Linked DNA regions of Prochlorococcus marinus str. MIT 1013. The protein of the gene in region 1 interacts with the protein of each later gene in a pairwise test. Links are inferred from orthologs where the notes say so. Each region holds a gene or a part of one and is shown on either strand. Other genes may lie near its edges. The genes, in order: leuS and ligA.

Region 1 (8,358 bases):
GATAAAACCAATATATAAATATAATTTTTTAATCATACAGTTATAAGTTTAGCATTATAGTTTCATCATCAGGTCGCTTATCAAATGATTTAGCAAAAGAATATCCATTAGTGTTTAATTTAAAAAGCTCCCAATCATTAGGAAATCTTTTTAATAATGCGCCCATAGATAATGGTTGAACATAATAAAGTACTTCCCATTTTTCAGCAAATCTTTTCCTCATTTCCCTACCGACACTTCCAATACCTACTATTGGATCTTCCAACTTACCATTAATCATAATTACGGTTGAATTAGTATGTGAACATACTTGCTCAAACATCTCAATATCATATGGTTGAGGAGAACAGACTAATAAGAATGAATTCAACAAATCTGTTGAATTAATAAACTCCTTAAATGTAAAAATCTTATTAGCCAATTCAGGGTTGTCTCTTTTAGCAAGAGCAGCTCCTCCAGCATCGGCCCATAATAAAATATTATCGAATTTAATTTCAGTTAGTTTGTTAGATAAACGAAATATTATTGGATTAATTCTTAATCCTTCAAATCTTAGGTTGATAGAAAGAAAAGATTGTTGAGAATTACTTGAAAAATAGCTTTGGATTGATTCATAAACATTTGATTCTGCTTCTCTAAGATCTGAGGGTAGCTTATTATTCATTTGATGATCATTGTTTTTTGAGTTCTAAAGATTGCAATGATTCATCTATTATATTTGAAACTGAGTTAATATCATCATTTGAAATCCATGGACCAATAGTTATTCTTAATCCAGATTCTTGTAGTGGTTTATCAACATTAATTGCTACCAGTATGGGATTTGGTCCTTGACTAGATGATGAGCATGCACTACCACTACTTATATAAACGCCATATTTTGATAATAATCGAACAATTTCTCTACCTTTAATTGGAAACATTGATTTTGTATGACAGAGATATGAAAGATTATTCGGTAGACGTTCTCTATGAGGACCAATAAAAGTAAGTTGTTTATTCTTAGCTAGATTTTGTTTTAAAAGAGAAGTCATTTTGGAGACATTATTCTTGGGGAATAATGTTTGATTATCAGTAACCTCTATATATTCATTAAGAAGGTCAATTGCTGTTGAAAAACCTGCAATAAGGGGAACTGACTCTGTACCAGATCTTATAGAGCCATTCTTAAATCCATATGAAGGATCATTAAGTAATAACTCTCGAACGCCTCTACGCAACATTAATAATCCAATACCTTTTGGGCCTTGAAGTTTATGCGCAGAGGCACTAAGCATATCAACATTTAATTTACTCCAATCAATAAGACCGCTAGGGAGGACCTGTGTAGCATCAGTATGAAAAAGTATATTTCGTTTTTTACATTCATTACCTATGAGATTTATGGGCTGAATGGCCCCAATCTCACTTTGGCCCCAGATTATCGAAACCATTTTTGTTGGAGGAGATAACATCTCCTCCAACAAATCAAGGTTGATAATTCCATAACGATCTACAGGCCAGTATTTAATATCCCAACCATCATTATGTAATTGATTGGCTATTAAGTTAATAGAAGGGTGTTCAACGCTACTTATAACAAGTCTTCCTTTATCAAGATTATTAGATACAACTTTAAGAGAAAGATAATTTGACTCAGTTGCTCCAGATGTGAAAAAAATTTCGTCAGATGAAGCTTTTAATTTATTAGCTATTGATAATCTAGATCTTTCCAAAATCTCTCTTGCAAAAACCCCAACTTTATGGATACTTGATGGATTCCCCCAGCATTCAGATTGAATATCCTTTAGTTTATTAATAACATCTATATGTGGCGGAGTAGTCGCTGATGCATCGAGATAAATATTATTCATTTTCAAGTATGATTAAATATCTATCTCGCCATGAAATACTTTTAAGGCAGGCCCCTGCATTAAAACTGGACCTGCTTGGTTGGGCCATTCAATTTCTAATTTGCCACCTGGTAAATAAATGTTAGCGTTGTTTAAAGTTTTACCTAACTTGGATGTTACGACCAGACACGCGCAAGCCCCTGTGCCACAAGCTAGTGTTGGCCCGCAACCCCTTTCCCATACCTTAACTTTAATATTTGATTTATCAATTAATTCAACAAAGTGAACATTGGTATCATTAGGAAATGTATTGTGTTTTTCAAGGAATCTTCCCCATTCTTCGAATGGTATATTGTCAATTTTATCAACAAATACGATCATATGAGGATTGCCCATACTAGCAGCATAAACATTTAAAATTTCATCATTTATTGTAATCTTTCCATTAGGAACTGGTAAATTATTCATTAACAATTTAGTAGGTATATCTTCAGGAGAAAGAATAGGTTCTCCCATATTTACTTTAATATTTTCATTACCAGCAATAGAGGTGAGAATCAGACCAGCTTTAGTTTCTATTCGAATCTCAGACTTATCATTAATTTCATTATTATCGTTTAAAAAAGCAATCAAGCATCTTATACCATTGCCACACATTTCTGGTTCAGAACCATCAGAATTAAATATCCTCATTTTCACAAAACATTTATTTTTGGAATCTAATACAAGAATAATTCCATCAGCTCCTATGCCAAAATTTCTATGACATAGATGTTCAATAAAGTTATCTTTATTTTCAGTAAATAAATTATCTAAGTTATTACCACGTGCATCAAAGATAATAAAATCGTTACCAAGTCCTTGATATTTTGAGAAATTATATTTCATGATTTAAAGTTTGTTTAACTATGATCTAAGAAAATAAAGCGTTCCTGGTAGTAATTTCAGAACTATTCGCATATTGGGCATCAATTTATGAGAACATTATCTGATTGGCAAATCAACTACTGAAGGAGATCTTCCTTGAATAATACTACTTCAGAGATTAGTGACCAGCGTTACGAGCCTCGTGAGATAGAAGCTTATTGGCAAAAAGAGTGGGCTAATCAAGGGCTCTATAGAACAAATACTGATGTAAACAAAGACAATACTTTTTACGCCTTGTCAATGTTCCCATACCCATCGGGTTCCTTACATATGGGGCACGTGAGGAATTATGTCATTACAGATGTACTGGCTAGATATAAAAGGATGCAAGGTTATAACGTTCTTCATCCAATGGGATGGGATTCCTTCGGTTTACCGGCTGAAAATGCAGCAATAGAAAGAGACACGAGTCCATCAACCTGGACAGATAAAAATATTTCACAAATGAAAAATCAATTAGATCGACTTGGATTATCAATAGATTGGTCTAAAGAAGTTACTACTTGCAAAGAAGATTATTATAAATGGACTCAATATATATTTAATCAATTACATAAAAATAATCTTGCCTATCAAAAAAAAGCAACGGTAAATTGGGATCCGATTGATCAAACTGTTCTTGCAAATGAACAAGTAGATGCTGAAGGTAAATCGTGGAGATCTGGAGCTAAAGTTGAGAAAAAGGAATTAAACCAGTGGTTTCTACGAATTACTAGTTTTGCCGAAGATCTAAATAATGACTTAGCTCAGCTTAATGACTGGCCAGAGAGAGTCAGGGTTATGCAAAAAAATTGGATTGGTAAGTCAATCGGAGCAGAAATAACATTTGATATCAAAAATCATAACCAAAAAATAACAGCTTTCACTACAAGAATAGATACAATCTATGGAGTAAGTTATCTGGTCTTAGCTTCAAATCATCCATTAATTGATCAATTAATAAATGATAAAGATATTAATCAATTAATAGAGTTTAGGAAAACACAAGAAAAGTTAAGTGATCTAGAACGTAATTCAGATAGTAGAAAAAAACTTGGAATGTATTTAGGAGTAAATGCAATTAATCCAGCAGATAATAAAGAGATACCTATTTGGATTGGCGATTATGTGATTATGGAATATGGAACAGGAGCTGTTATGGGTGTTCCTGCTCATGATAGTAGAGATTATAAGTTTGCTAAATCATATGATTTACCAATTAATTATGTCATAAGACCCAATAATGATGAAGATGATAGTTATTTAAATGCTGAGTACGTAGATAAGGGAATCATGATCAATTCAGATACATTCAATGGAATTGATTCTCATATTGCAAAAACAAAAATACTTGAATTAGGTTCAAATGCTAATTGGGCAAAACCAAAAACTACGTATAAGTTAAGGGATTGGCTTATATCTAGACAAAGATATTGGGGTTGTCCGATTCCGATAATTAATTGTAAGAAGTGTGGTCAAGTAAGAGTTCCAGACGATGATCTACCTGTTTCTCTGCCTATTGATATTAAATTAACTGGTAAAGGAAAGTCACCTTTAACCACTAAAACAGAATGGATAAACACTTGTTGTCCTAAATGTGGAAATGAAGCAAAAAGAGAAACTGACACAATGGACACTTTTATGTGTTCATCATGGTACTTTTTAAGATATATAAACCCTGAAAATAAACAAAATCCATTTATAAAAAGCGAAATAGATAAATGGCTTCCTGTTAAACAATACGTAGGTGGTATTGAGCACGCAATCCTTCATTTACTTTATTCAAGATTTTTAACCAAAGCTCTGAAAAGCTGTGGATTATTAAATATTGATGAACCCTTTAAGAAGCTATTAACTCAGGGAATGGTTCAAGCTATTACTTTTAAAAATCCAAATAATAATAAATATTTTTCAAAATATCAAATTAAAGATATTAATGATCCTAAAGATCCAATAACTGGAGAAAATATTGATATTATCTACGAAAAGATGTCAAAGTCTAAATATAATGGTGTAGACCCATCATTAGTCATAGATAAATATGGTGCAGACACAGCCAGAATGTTTATTCTTTTTAAAGCTCCTCCTGAAAAAGATTTAGAATGGGATGATTCAGATGTTGAAGGACAATATCGATTTATACAGAGACTCTGGAAATTTGTTATTAATACTTTAGAACTAACAAAGAGTAAATCAAGATTAAATATAGAAAAAGAACAGTCTAAAGATGATGAAGCTTTACGTCTAATTAATATTGCTATTAAAGAAATTACTGATGATTTGAACAATCTTCAATTTAATACAGCAATATCTGAACTTATGAAAGCTGTGAATGGCCTAAGTTCAATAGTTAATAACTGTAGTAATGAAAGTCTAACTAATGTTGTTTCAATATTAGTTAAAATAACTTCTCCATTTTCTCCTCATATTGCAGAGGAGCTTTGGAAGACAATCGGAAATACTCAAAGTATTCATCTTCAGTCATGGCCAAAATTCGATGCAAGTGCGCTTGAACAAGATAGCTTTAAACTTATGATCCAAATTAACGGAAAAGTTAGGGGATCAATCGATGCCAGTAAAAATCTATCTAAAGATGAATTAGGGGATATAGCTATCAAAAGTGATGCGGCTCAGAAATGGATAGATGGAAAAGAACCAAAACGGATAATTGTGGTTCCAAATAAATTAGTGAATATAGTTATTTAGAAATCAGTTTTTCGAAATAATTAATTGATCTGGATTTGATTGATTACCATTCACTGAATAATGATCTGAATTTTCAGAAAGTTTTCTCAGAATCAAATATATCGACTCAGTTGAGTCAGTAAACAATGCATCATTAATTTGTCTTAAAGTTCTTTCTTTTCCATCTTCCAAAAGTTCTTCAATTTCTTTTTGTAGATTAATTATGTTTGTAGCGGCTTTTTTCCCAGCTTCAACTCCTGGTTGATTGTAAGCATTAACATTAATCAATTCAGCATATAAACTTACTGCTCGTTCAAATAATGCAATTAAAGCTCCAAGACTTGACTCGTCAAATGATTTAAATGTGATTGTCAAATTCTGTCTCCCACCTTCAGTTAATGCTGCTCTTGTTCCTTGAAGAAATCCAGACAAGTAATCCCCAGGTCGTTTATTTTTTACTTCAACTATCTCTGCTGGATCGTGGAGAATCTCAATGAAATTAACAAAGAAATTATCAATACCATCTCTTAATTGCTGCACATATGCATGCTGATCAGTAGAACCTTTATTTCCATAAACTGCGATACCTTGATTAACTTGATTTCCATCTCTATCTAACTTCTTACCTAAGGATTCCATCACAAGTTGTTGAAGATATCTACTGAAAACTTGTAATCTGTCTCTATAGGGAAGTACAACCATATCTCTTAACCCTTTTCCATTTCCAGATTTGTACCAAGCTAAGGATAAAAGTGCCGCTGGATTATTTTTAATATCTTTTTCTCTTGTTAGAGAATCCATTTGAGATGCTCCATCTAAAAACTTGTTAATGTCAGCGCCAATTAGGGAGGCAGGTAATAATCCAACAGCACCAGTAATACTTGTCCTTCCACCAACCCAATCAGGTAAATCAAAGATATTTAACCAATTTTCGCTAGCAGCTAAGGCATCTAACTTACTACCTTTTGTAGTAATTGCTATCGCTCGAGATGACCAGTTCTGGTTGTTATCGTGAACAAACTTCATGGCTTGCTCCATTCCTATCAAAGGTTCAGGAGTGCCACCTGATTTACTAACAACTACAAACAAAGTTGATTCAATATTAGGAAGAATGGAATTTAATTTATGAGAAATCCCCTCGGGGTCTACATTGTCTAGAAAATGTAGATTCATTCCAATTGACTCTCTCTTAAATGACTCGTTAATAAGTAACGGACCTAAACCACTACCACCTATACCTATCCAAAAAACATCTGTATATTTTTTTCCATCGCTGTTAGTTATTTCACCATTTAATATTGATGCTCCAAACTTTGTTATGTCTTGAATTTCTTTGGTGATGGAGTCTGAAATTTCCTTACTTGGAGCAATCTTCGGATTTCGAAGCCAGTAATGACCAACTTGCCTGCTTTCATCAATATTGGCAATCGATCCATTCTCAAGACTTTCTAAAGAATCAAAAGCTTTTGAATAAATGTCCTTAAATTTTTCAAAATCACTCTTCTCCACATTCATTCTGCTTATATCTAGCCAAAAGCCTAATGAATCATCGCTAAATAAAAGATCGCAGTACCTTAACCATTTATCGTTGTTATTCATCTGGAAGATGTCAGTTATTTCCATTATTGATATGAGAATACTCCTTAATGAGTTCTGTTACAGGTACTCTCAAAAGAGAACCGTTAAACAAATTGATTTGATTTATATTAGTCAAGAATGGTTTTCAATTGGCGAATGTTTAGTAATTGACAAATAGGAATGTAAATAAGCTTGATAGTTATTTTTATCTAACCTTTGGGAAATCTAAATGTTGAATTAACTTTCATTACTATTAAATATGTCTTTATATTTAGATATTGTAATTTCATCCAAAGGGCATATATTTAGTTATAGATAATCATTTTTTAATGAAAAAAGATAATAAAAAATATATGGAGAAGAATATATCTTATGATTTAAATGAACATTGCCTGATTAGCCCACTAGATTCAGAAAGCCCTTTATTTGAGCCTAAAATAAGATTAGGTGTCCTTGCTTCCGGTAATGGCTCTAATTTTGAGTACATTATTAAATCAATTCAAAATAACCAACTTAATGCAGAAATTTCTATATTAATTGTCAATAATCCTGATTGCTTAGCAATAAAAAAGGCTATCAAATACAAAATACCCTATGTAATTATTAACCATAGAGATTGTCAAACAAGATTAGAACATGACATGCTGGTATTAAAAAAACTGGAGGATTTATCCGTAGAACTAATTGTTATGGCTGGATGGATGAGAATTGCTGGAGAAGAATTAATTAATAGATATATAAACCGACTAATTAATATACATCCATCACTATTACCTTCTTTTAAAGGCATTAATGCAATACAGCAGGCAATAGACGAGAGGGTTACTATTACGGGTTGTACGGTTCACTATGTAAAAAAGGAAGTTGATTCTGGCTCAATAATTATTCAAGCTGCAGTCCCTATTCAAGAACATGATAATAAAGAGACTTTAACAAAAAGAATTCAACAAATGGAACATATAATATTACCTTTAGCGATAGCAAAAGTAGCCATGAATATAAGAACTGGCTTCAGGGGTAATAAGTAATCTTAGGAAGACCAATATCTGATTCAAGTCCGTGCATAATATTTAAATTTTGTATAGCCTGCCCTGCTTGACCTTTTAGAAGATTATCAATAACACTCATCAGTACTATTCTTCCATTACGTTTATCAACTTCAACTGAAATCATAATTTTATTAGTATTTTTAACCCATTTAGTAGCTGGATAAATACCCACAGGCAAAATATCAATAAATGGTTGATTTTTATAAAAAGCTTCAATTACAATTTTGCAGTCTTCTGCTGTTAATCCAGGATCTCTTAAACGAGCATAAACTGTCGATAAAATACCTCTAACCATTGGCACCAAATGA
Region 2 (8,254 bases), 1.1 Mb from region 1 along the record:
GTCAAAGTTACTCCAGCTCATGATCCTAATGATTTTGAGATAGGTCAGAGACATGACTTACCTCAAATAACAGTCATGACTAAAAAAGGAACAATGAATCACAATGCAGGTCAATTTGAAGGCTTGGATCGTTTTGATGCTCGTGAAGCTGTTATTGATTCTTTAAAGGAGATTGGTCTTTTAACCAAAATAGAAGCTTATAAACATAGTGTCCCTTTTTCTGACAGAGGGAAAGTACCAGTAGAGCCATTGTTGTCAACTCAGTGGTTTGTCAAAATGGATCCTTTAGCAAAAAGTTGTTCTGAATTTTTTGAGAAAGGACAACCTAAATTTATTCCTAATAGATGGTCAAAAGTTTATCGAGATTGGTTAACTGATATCAGAGATTGGTGTATTAGTAGACAATTATGGTGGGGACATCGCATTCCGGCTTGGTTTGTGATTAGTGAAACAGATAATAAAGTTGTTAATGAAACACCGTATATTGTCGCTAGAACAGAAGATGAAGCGAAGAAATTAGCACGTGAACAATATGGAGATTCAGTCAAAATTGAGCAAGATGAAGATGTTCTAGATACATGGTTTTCTAGCGGATTATGGCCTTTCTCCACATTAGGATGGCCTGATGAAACTCATCCTGATTTTCAACGTTGGTATCCCACCAATACCCTAGTTACTGGCTTTGACATTATTTTCTTTTGGGTAGCAAGAATGACAATGATGGCTGGAGTCTTTACGGAGAGGATGCCATTTTCTGACGTTTATATTCATGGACTTGTTAGAGATGAGCAGAATCGAAAGATGAGTAAGAGTGCAGGAAATGGTATTGATCCTTTATTACTAATAGAAAGATATGGAACAGATGCTTTGAGGTTTGCTCTTGTTCGTGAAGTTGCCGGTGCTGGACAAGATATACGTCTTGACTTTGATCGTCAAAATCAAACTTCAGTAACGGTTGAGGCCTCTAGAAATTTTGCTAATAAGCTTTGGAATGCAACTAGATTTGCTCTTATCAATCTTGAGGGTCAAGATTTTGAAAATTTGGAGAAATATGATTTATCGAAGTTGCAATTATCAGATAAGTGGATTTTATCAAGACTTGCTCGAGTCAATCGTGAGACTGTTAATCGATATGAAAATTATGCTTTAGGAGAGGCAGCTAAGGGATTATATGAATTTGCTTGGAATGATTTTTGTGATTGGTATTTAGAACTAATCAAACGTCGATTGAATACTTCAGAAAATTTTTCTCCTGATGAATTACTAGATCAAAAAATAGCGAAAAGTATCTTATACAAAGTTTTAAGTGATCTTTTGATTATGCTTCATCCTCTAATGCCTCATTTAACAGAGGAGCTTTGGCATGGATTAACTGGTTTAGCTGAGGATCAATTCCTAGCTTTGCAGCCTTGGCCAAAATTAAATGAACAAGACTTGAATATTGATTTAGAGATTTCTTTTTCTGATTTATTTGCATCTATCAGATTGATTCGCAATCTAAGAGCAGTTGCTGGGTTGAAACCCTCTCAAAAAGTTCCTGTCATGTTGGTCTCTGGCAAGGAAGTCTTGCAAAACACTCTAAAAACATCAATCAATGATATTGCTGTTTTGACTAAGGCTAAGGAAGTCCAAATATTATCTCCAGAAGAAGCAAAATCATTACCTTCTATGAAAGCTTTAGCCGGCGTAAGTGGAGAGCTAGAGGTGGTTCTTCCTATTGAAGGATTGATAGATATAGCTTCTTTACGATCAAGGCTTGAAAAAGATTTAAATAAAGCACAAAAGGAAATAGAAAGTTTCTCTGGACGTCTAGCAAATAAAAATTTTGTTGATAAAGCACCTAAAGAGGTTGTTGAGGAATGCAGAGCAAACTTAACGGAGTCAGAAGCGCAAGTCCGTCTAGTCAAAGAGCGTCTAATGGGATTGGATTGAACTCTCTTAACTATGTCTGACAACTTAGAAATTCTGGTTAATAATTTCATTCCTTTTTTAAGTAGCCCTTTTGGAATTTTAGTTTTTGCTTTGGTGTATGTTTTTTGGGTGTCTTTTTTGTTGCCAGGCTCATGGCTTTCCATGTTGTCTGGCTTTCTTTATGGCACCTGGCTTGGAAGTTCGGTGGTTTTTGTGGGAGCTTTTATTGGAGCTCATCTAACTTTTTATTTAGGGAGAACTTTTTTAAAAGAATGGGCTCGAAAAAAAGTCTCTAATTTTCCAAAAGTTCAAATAATGGAGAAAGCTGTTAAACGTGAGGGTCTCAAAGTCATTCTTCTCACAAGACTTTCTCCACTTTTTCCATTTGGCTTACTTAATTTTACATATGGCTTGAGTGAGGTAAAAGTTCGTGATTTTACTCTTGGAATGATTGGTATATTACCTGGCACAATTTTATATTGCAGTTTAGGTTCCTTAGCACTCAAAGTTTCAAATTTTCGTGCAGTACTCTCAGGAAGATCTGATACTAGTTCATTTATTTGGAGCTTAATTAGTATTTTATCGACTATTTTAGTTGTTATTTTAGTTTTACGTTCAACAAAAAAACTCAACCAGGATTCTCAATCATTAGATTAATCATCAGCTTTTAAATTCCAATCTTCAATCGCTGCAAATACGATAAACCAATAAAGTCTTATGCGATTAAAGATACCTTTTTTAGAAACAAGCATTTCATATTTTGCGCGTCCACATTCTGTTTTGATTAAAGAAAAGATTAGATTCTTATCCATTTTTAAATTCTAATCATTTTTACAATAATAGCTTAAATTGAGTTTCGTTAATTATTTTTACTCCAAGCTCTTCTGCTTTTTTTAATTTACTCCCCGCTTTTTCTCCTGATAATAAGAAATCAGTTTTTTTACTAATTGAAGAGCTGACTTTTCCTCCAGCACTCTCTATCAATTCTTTTGCTTCATCTCTTGTAAGCGAATCTAAAGTTCCTGTTAAGACAAAAACTTTACCATGAAAAATATTGGATTGGTTTGAATTGTAGTTTGACTCTAAATTCTCTCTTAGAGAAAATCCAATTGCCTTTAATTCTTTAATTAAGGTTTGATTATTAGAATCATCAAACCACTTAATTATTGCATCTTTCATCTCATTTCCGAATCCATAAATATTCGATATATTTTCAGGTGACTCCTTAGCAACAGTATTAAGTTCCTCGATACTATGAAAGTTTGTTGAAAGAGATTTAGCATTCGCTTCTCCTATGTGAGGTATCCCTAAACCGTAGAGTTGTTTGTGCCAATTTTTGTTTTTAGACTCGTTAATTTCTATTAGTAAATTCTTTGCAGATTTTTCACCAAATCTTTCAAGTTTTAAAAGGGAATCAATTTCAAGTTTGTATAAATCTGCGATTGACTGTACATATCCTTCATTTACTAATTGATTAATAATCTTTTCACCTAATCCTTCTATCTTCATTGATCCTTTACTGACCCAATGACGCAAAAGACCTTTTAATTTTGCTGGGCATCTAGAATTAACGCATTTCGTTATTGCTTCGTTCTCTTCTTGAATTAACTTGGAATCACATGCTGGACAGTTTTCAGGAAATTTTACTAATTTTGCATTAACTGTTCTAAATTCTTTTATAACTCTAATAACTTCAGGAATAATTTCTCCAGCTTTTCGCACAATTATGGTGTCATCATAATGAAGATCTAAAGATTCAAGTCTGTTTGCATTATGAAGAGTTGCACGATTCACAGATGTTCCTGCAAGCTCAATAGATTCAAACTCTGCTACTGGTGTTACAGCGCCAGAGCGACCTACTTGGAAAATTAATTTTTTTAACTTAGTCGCTTTCTCTTCTGCTGGATATTTAACAGCTATGGCCCATCTTGGAGCTTTATGTGTAGATCCTAGGATGTTTTGTATCTCAAATTTATCTATTTTTACTACTATTCCATCGGTGGCATAAGCTAAAGAATCTTTTTCGATTTCCCAATACTTATAATAGGCATTTGCTTCATTTAAGTTTTTTTTTGTTTCATAAGCAGTATTAACTTTAAAACCAATACTTTTTAAAAACTCAAGTGATTCAGATTGAGAATTTGGTTTTTTCAAATTGCTATCATTTGGCTCCCAATTGTCTGGTAAATAAATACTATATGCGAAGAAGTCAAGTTTTCTAGATGCAACTATTTTGGGATCTAATTGTCTTAATGTTCCTGCACAAGAGTTTCTAGGATTTGCGAAGAGTGGTTGATCAGTATTTTTTCTCTCAATATTGAGTTTATCAAATATATTATTAGGCATGAAAGCTTCTCCTCTAATTTCAATCCAAGAGGGTGGATTTTTTAATAATAAACTTAATGGAATTGTAGAAATTGTTCTGATATTAGTAGTGATATCTTCTCCAGTTTTTCCATCTCCACGAGTTGCTGCTCTAGTTAAAATCCCATTTTCATATCTTAGTGAAATAGCATTCCCATCAATTTTTAATTCACAAATTAGTTCTGGATTATCATCTTCCTTGAAATTTTTATTTTCTGAACTTATTAATTTTCTGATCCTTGCGTACCAAGTTTTTAATTCATTTACATTAAAAGCATTGTCTAGGCTTAAAAGAGGAATATTATGATCAACATTTTTGAAACCTGTAGAAGGGACACCTCCTAATCTTTGGGAAGGGCTATCATAAGTAATTAAAGATGGGTGGATATTTTCAATTTCAATTAACTCTCTATATAGTTGATCATAAACAGCATCGTCTATCTCGGGTGCATCTAATACATAGTAGGAGTAATTTGCTTTATTGAGTAAAGCTCTAAGCTCTTTTGCACGTTCATAATGTTGATTTAAGTTTGAATTCACTTCTCACATTTCGCTTCATTATGTATTGGCTTTCGCAATACGATCTATTTGCCAATTTTCGTTTATTTTAATAAAAGTGAAGTCTAGGGGCATTTCATTTTTCTTATCTTCTGATTTCAAGCTTAGTGTGAGCATTATTTGATTGTCTTCTATTCTTGGCCGCCCTGACTTCAAGTTTCTATATCGATTTAATTGCAAGCTACCCAAAAATTTGATGAAGTCTTGTCTATTGACATGTGATTTATAAGCTTTTGTAGTAAGTCTATAAGCCCCATCTATTCGGCCAGCTGCAATCTGATCAAAAAACTTTTTCACAAGAGGATTAATACCTCTAGCACTTATGACCAGTTTGATTGCGTTAAAAGTCCAAAAAAGGAGAAGTGCGCCAACTCCAACCAAGAGAGCTTTTAATCCAATTGCTTTGATAAGAGCACTATCCATTTTTTTAATTCCTTTTAGTTAAAGATTCTGACTTATTAGCCATGAGATTAGCTTGTTTGTTATTGATAGTTAGACAGAATGTTATCGGAATAATAATGCTAACGAGTTCTCGGCATCAATGTCTTTAATACCTGTTTTACCATTATTTCTTGAATTAAACAGACAATATTTTCAGAACTCTTTGCTCGAGAATGAAGTTCCCAGAGTCTCTCTTCGTTGGAGTGATGGCCGCATGAGCACTACGGCTGGGATCTATAGAAGTAAAACGAATTTCTTCGGAGTTAAAGCTAGTGAAATAATTTTGTCTAGACCAATATTGGAACATCTTCCCCACAAAGCATTGATGAGCACCTTGTGCCACGAAATGATTCATGCCTGGATTGACCACGTTCTGAAAGTTGAGGAAGCACATGGGCCTAATTTTCATCAACGTATGGCAGAGATCAATTCCGCTCAAACGGATTTCCAAGTAACAGTTCGTCATTCGTTTCCAATAACAAAAAAAGCCCCAAAATGGGTGGCAACTTGCCCTTCATGTAAGAGAACTTTTAGCTATCGGCGTATTGTTAGAGGTGCTGCTTGTCGAAGTTGTTGTAACAATTATTTTGGAGGTAGATGGGATCAAAAATGCTTACTTGAATTTGAACCTTTATCTAAAAGTAATAAATAATTTTTTTCTATAATTGGCTTTAATTTTTGAATAATTTCATCTTTACGGAGATTCACTTGTTGGTTTGAAAGCGTTAAATTTAAAAGATGAGCTCTAATAACAATCGTCATCCAATTCGACAGCGATCTCGAGCACCTCTTGATCGCAGAATGGATCAATGGATAAAAACTGGGAAACAGGTTGTAGATGGTGTTGCAGGTAATCGACCTGGTCAAAGAAGGGGAGGATGGCAAGATAAAGAGACTTCAGCAAATTTCAAAAAAGTTGGTCGTTGGATGGAAGAGAAAATTGATTGGTTTTTTGAAGATGATGACGATTGGTTGGATAATGAAGATTTAGATGATGAACCGCTTCGAGAAAGCATAAACAATACAAAAAGACCCTTAACTGCTATTTCTTTGAGAGCTCCTAAAGCTTTACCACCTCAGATTCAAGGAAGGAGAAGCAATTCAGGCGAATTGGATGAATGGCCAGATGATCAATCTTTTAAATTAAGTAAGTGGGAAAGAAAAGATAGTGAACTTAAGCAAAATGTACCCGAGTTAAACGATTCTTTTCAAGATGAGCGAACTCCTCAAAGAAGAAAAAACATACCAAGATCTAGTCGGAGAAAATACTAGTTGTTGTTAAAAAGCCTTTCTTGGTATTGGTCCTAACCATTTTTCTAACTTTGGGCTGAAAACTTCTCTGATTACAGTTAATTCTTTTTGATGGCGAAAAAATCGATAATGCCTGCTCCAAAAAGGGCCATCTTCTTGAAATTCTGCTTTCAACCAATTGGCATTAACTAATCCCAAGCCATCAACTTCTCTAAAAAGCTCGGAGCGTCCTTGGGTCAAGCTTTTCCAGATTGGTTGATCCTTATTTTGCAGATGTTTTTCTGCTTCTTGATAATTCCACCAGCTTTCCGCCCATGCCAGGGTTAAATTTCCACATGTAAGCCAAACTTGTCTTCGTAGCAAAGGAGGCTCTAGTTCATTGACTTCTTCTGGGACTCCATTTTGATCATTATTTTCCATTTCCATGGATATGACTTTTATGGCAACCTCATGCCCTGTTAAAAGCTTGAGATGTCTGGTTGGGCTGCCATCACCCAATAGCATTAATTGCCATGCTCCAGAGAGTTTATGATTTCCTTTCCCTGAGAGAACATTTTCTTTCGAGGCTTTCCAAATCACTTCAGGGGAAGGTAATTGAGATTGATGTGAATTCACTGTTATCAGCTTGTTATTTGTAGTGGATCTTTTCTTTCAGCTTTTTTCATTTGCTCTATTTTTAACCATACAAGAAGTGCAGTGAGGTCTGCTTTGCTTACACCGGGAAGTTGAGCAGCATGTCCAAGACTTTTGGGCTGAGAAATTGTTAATTTTTCTCTCGCTTCTTTAGATAGTGTTTCTATATCATTGTAATTTAAATTTTTTGGTAATAACTTTTTACTTTGCTGTTTTAATTGATTTATTTGAGCTTTTTGTCTTTCTAAATAACCGGTATATTTAATATCTATTTCAACTCCTTCTTCAACATCTAAAGGAATATCCTTAGTTGCTAAATTATAATTAATTAGGTCTTTATAGTGAATATTTGTTCTTCTGAGGAAATTGGCCAGTGTTATTGAACCTTTAATAGCTGTTCCAGTAGAGGAATATATTTTTTTTGCACATTGATCACTTTCTTTAATGCGCTCTTTTTCTAACCTTGTTTTTTCTTGATCGATTAATTGTTGCTTAGTATTAAAAATTTTCCACCTTCTTTCATCAATTAATCCTAATTTGTAACCGAGGGGAGTTAAACGCCTATCAGCATTGTCACTTCTTAAAATTAATCGATACTCACTTCTACTAGTTAATACCCTATATGGTTCTTTTAAATCTTTTGTGACTAAATCATCAATCATAGTTCCAATATAACTACTCTCTCTTTCAAAAATAATTCCTTCTTGATTGTTTACTAATCTTGCAGCATTTAAACCTGCTACTAAACCTTGTGCTGCAGCTTCTTCATATCCTGTTGTTCCATTTAGTTGCCCTGCACTAAACAAACCACTTATTCTTTTTGTTTCTAGTGTTGCTTCTAATTGTGTGGCTGGTATGTAGTCATATTCAACTGCATAAGCAGGTCGAAGCATTACGCATTTTTGCAAGCCTGGAAGAGTTCTTAGCAGTTCTAACTGTAAGTTTTCGGGCAGTCCAGTTGAGAAACCTTGCACATACATTTCTGGAGTATCTCTACCTTCGGGTTCCAAGAAAATCTGGTGTGAATCTTTGTCAGCAAAACGTACAATTTTATCTTCAATTGATGGGCAATATCTTGGACCTTTACTATCAATAA

Evidence for each region.
Region 2: the proteins of leuS (region 1) and ligA interact in binary tests that used the Escherichia coli proteins (3 or more experiments, as listed by UniProt). The link is inferred for Prochlorococcus marinus str. MIT 1013 from one-to-one orthologs.

The regions. Positions count from the first base shown.
Region 1 is NZ_CP114778.1:311,280-319,637, reverse strand. Bases 2,555-5,649 are described here. They hold leuS (leucine--tRNA ligase), read left to right. Parts: upstream 2,555-2,855; coding sequence 2,856-5,444; downstream 5,445-5,649. Other genes in these bases: O5633_RS01695 (glucose-6-phosphate isomerase), read right to left, coding at 5,448-5,649; dapF (diaminopimelate epimerase), read right to left, coding at 2,555-2,720. In the rest of the region: O5633_RS01720 (D-alanyl-D-alanine carboxypeptidase), read right to left, coding at 1-36; O5633_RS01715 (DUF1995 family protein), read right to left, coding at 41-664; O5633_RS01710 (cysteine desulfurase family protein), read right to left, coding at 672-1,853; more of dapF, read right to left, coding at 1,866-2,554; more of O5633_RS01695, read right to left, coding at 5,650-7,046; purN (phosphoribosylglycinamide formyltransferase), read left to right, coding at 7,331-8,029; argC (N-acetyl-gamma-glutamyl-phosphate reductase), read right to left, coding at 8,013-8,358.
Region 2 is NZ_CP114778.1:1,375,673-1,383,926, reverse strand. What follows is about bases 2,280-5,270. They hold ligA (NAD-dependent DNA ligase LigA), read right to left. Parts: upstream 4,816-5,270; coding sequence 2,743-4,815; downstream 2,280-2,742. Other genes in these bases: O5633_RS08070 (hypothetical protein), read right to left, coding at 4,834-5,256; O5633_RS08080 (hypothetical protein), read right to left, coding at 2,565-2,723; O5633_RS08085 (TVP38/TMEM64 family protein), read left to right, coding at 2,280-2,568. In the rest of the region: O5633_RS08090 (valine--tRNA ligase), read left to right, coding at 1-1,932; more of O5633_RS08085, read left to right, coding at 1,945-2,279; O5633_RS08065 (SprT family zinc-dependent metalloprotease), read left to right, coding at 5,375-5,926; O5633_RS08060 (RNA helicase), read left to right, coding at 6,013-6,546; O5633_RS08055 (chorismate lyase), read right to left, coding at 6,553-7,140; tRNA uridine-5-carboxymethylaminomethyl(34) synthesis enzyme MnmG, read right to left, coding at 7,146-8,254. UniProt on the Escherichia coli protein: DNA ligase that catalyzes the formation of phosphodiester linkages between 5'-phosphoryl and 3'-hydroxyl groups in double-stranded DNA using NAD as a coenzyme and as the energy source for the reaction.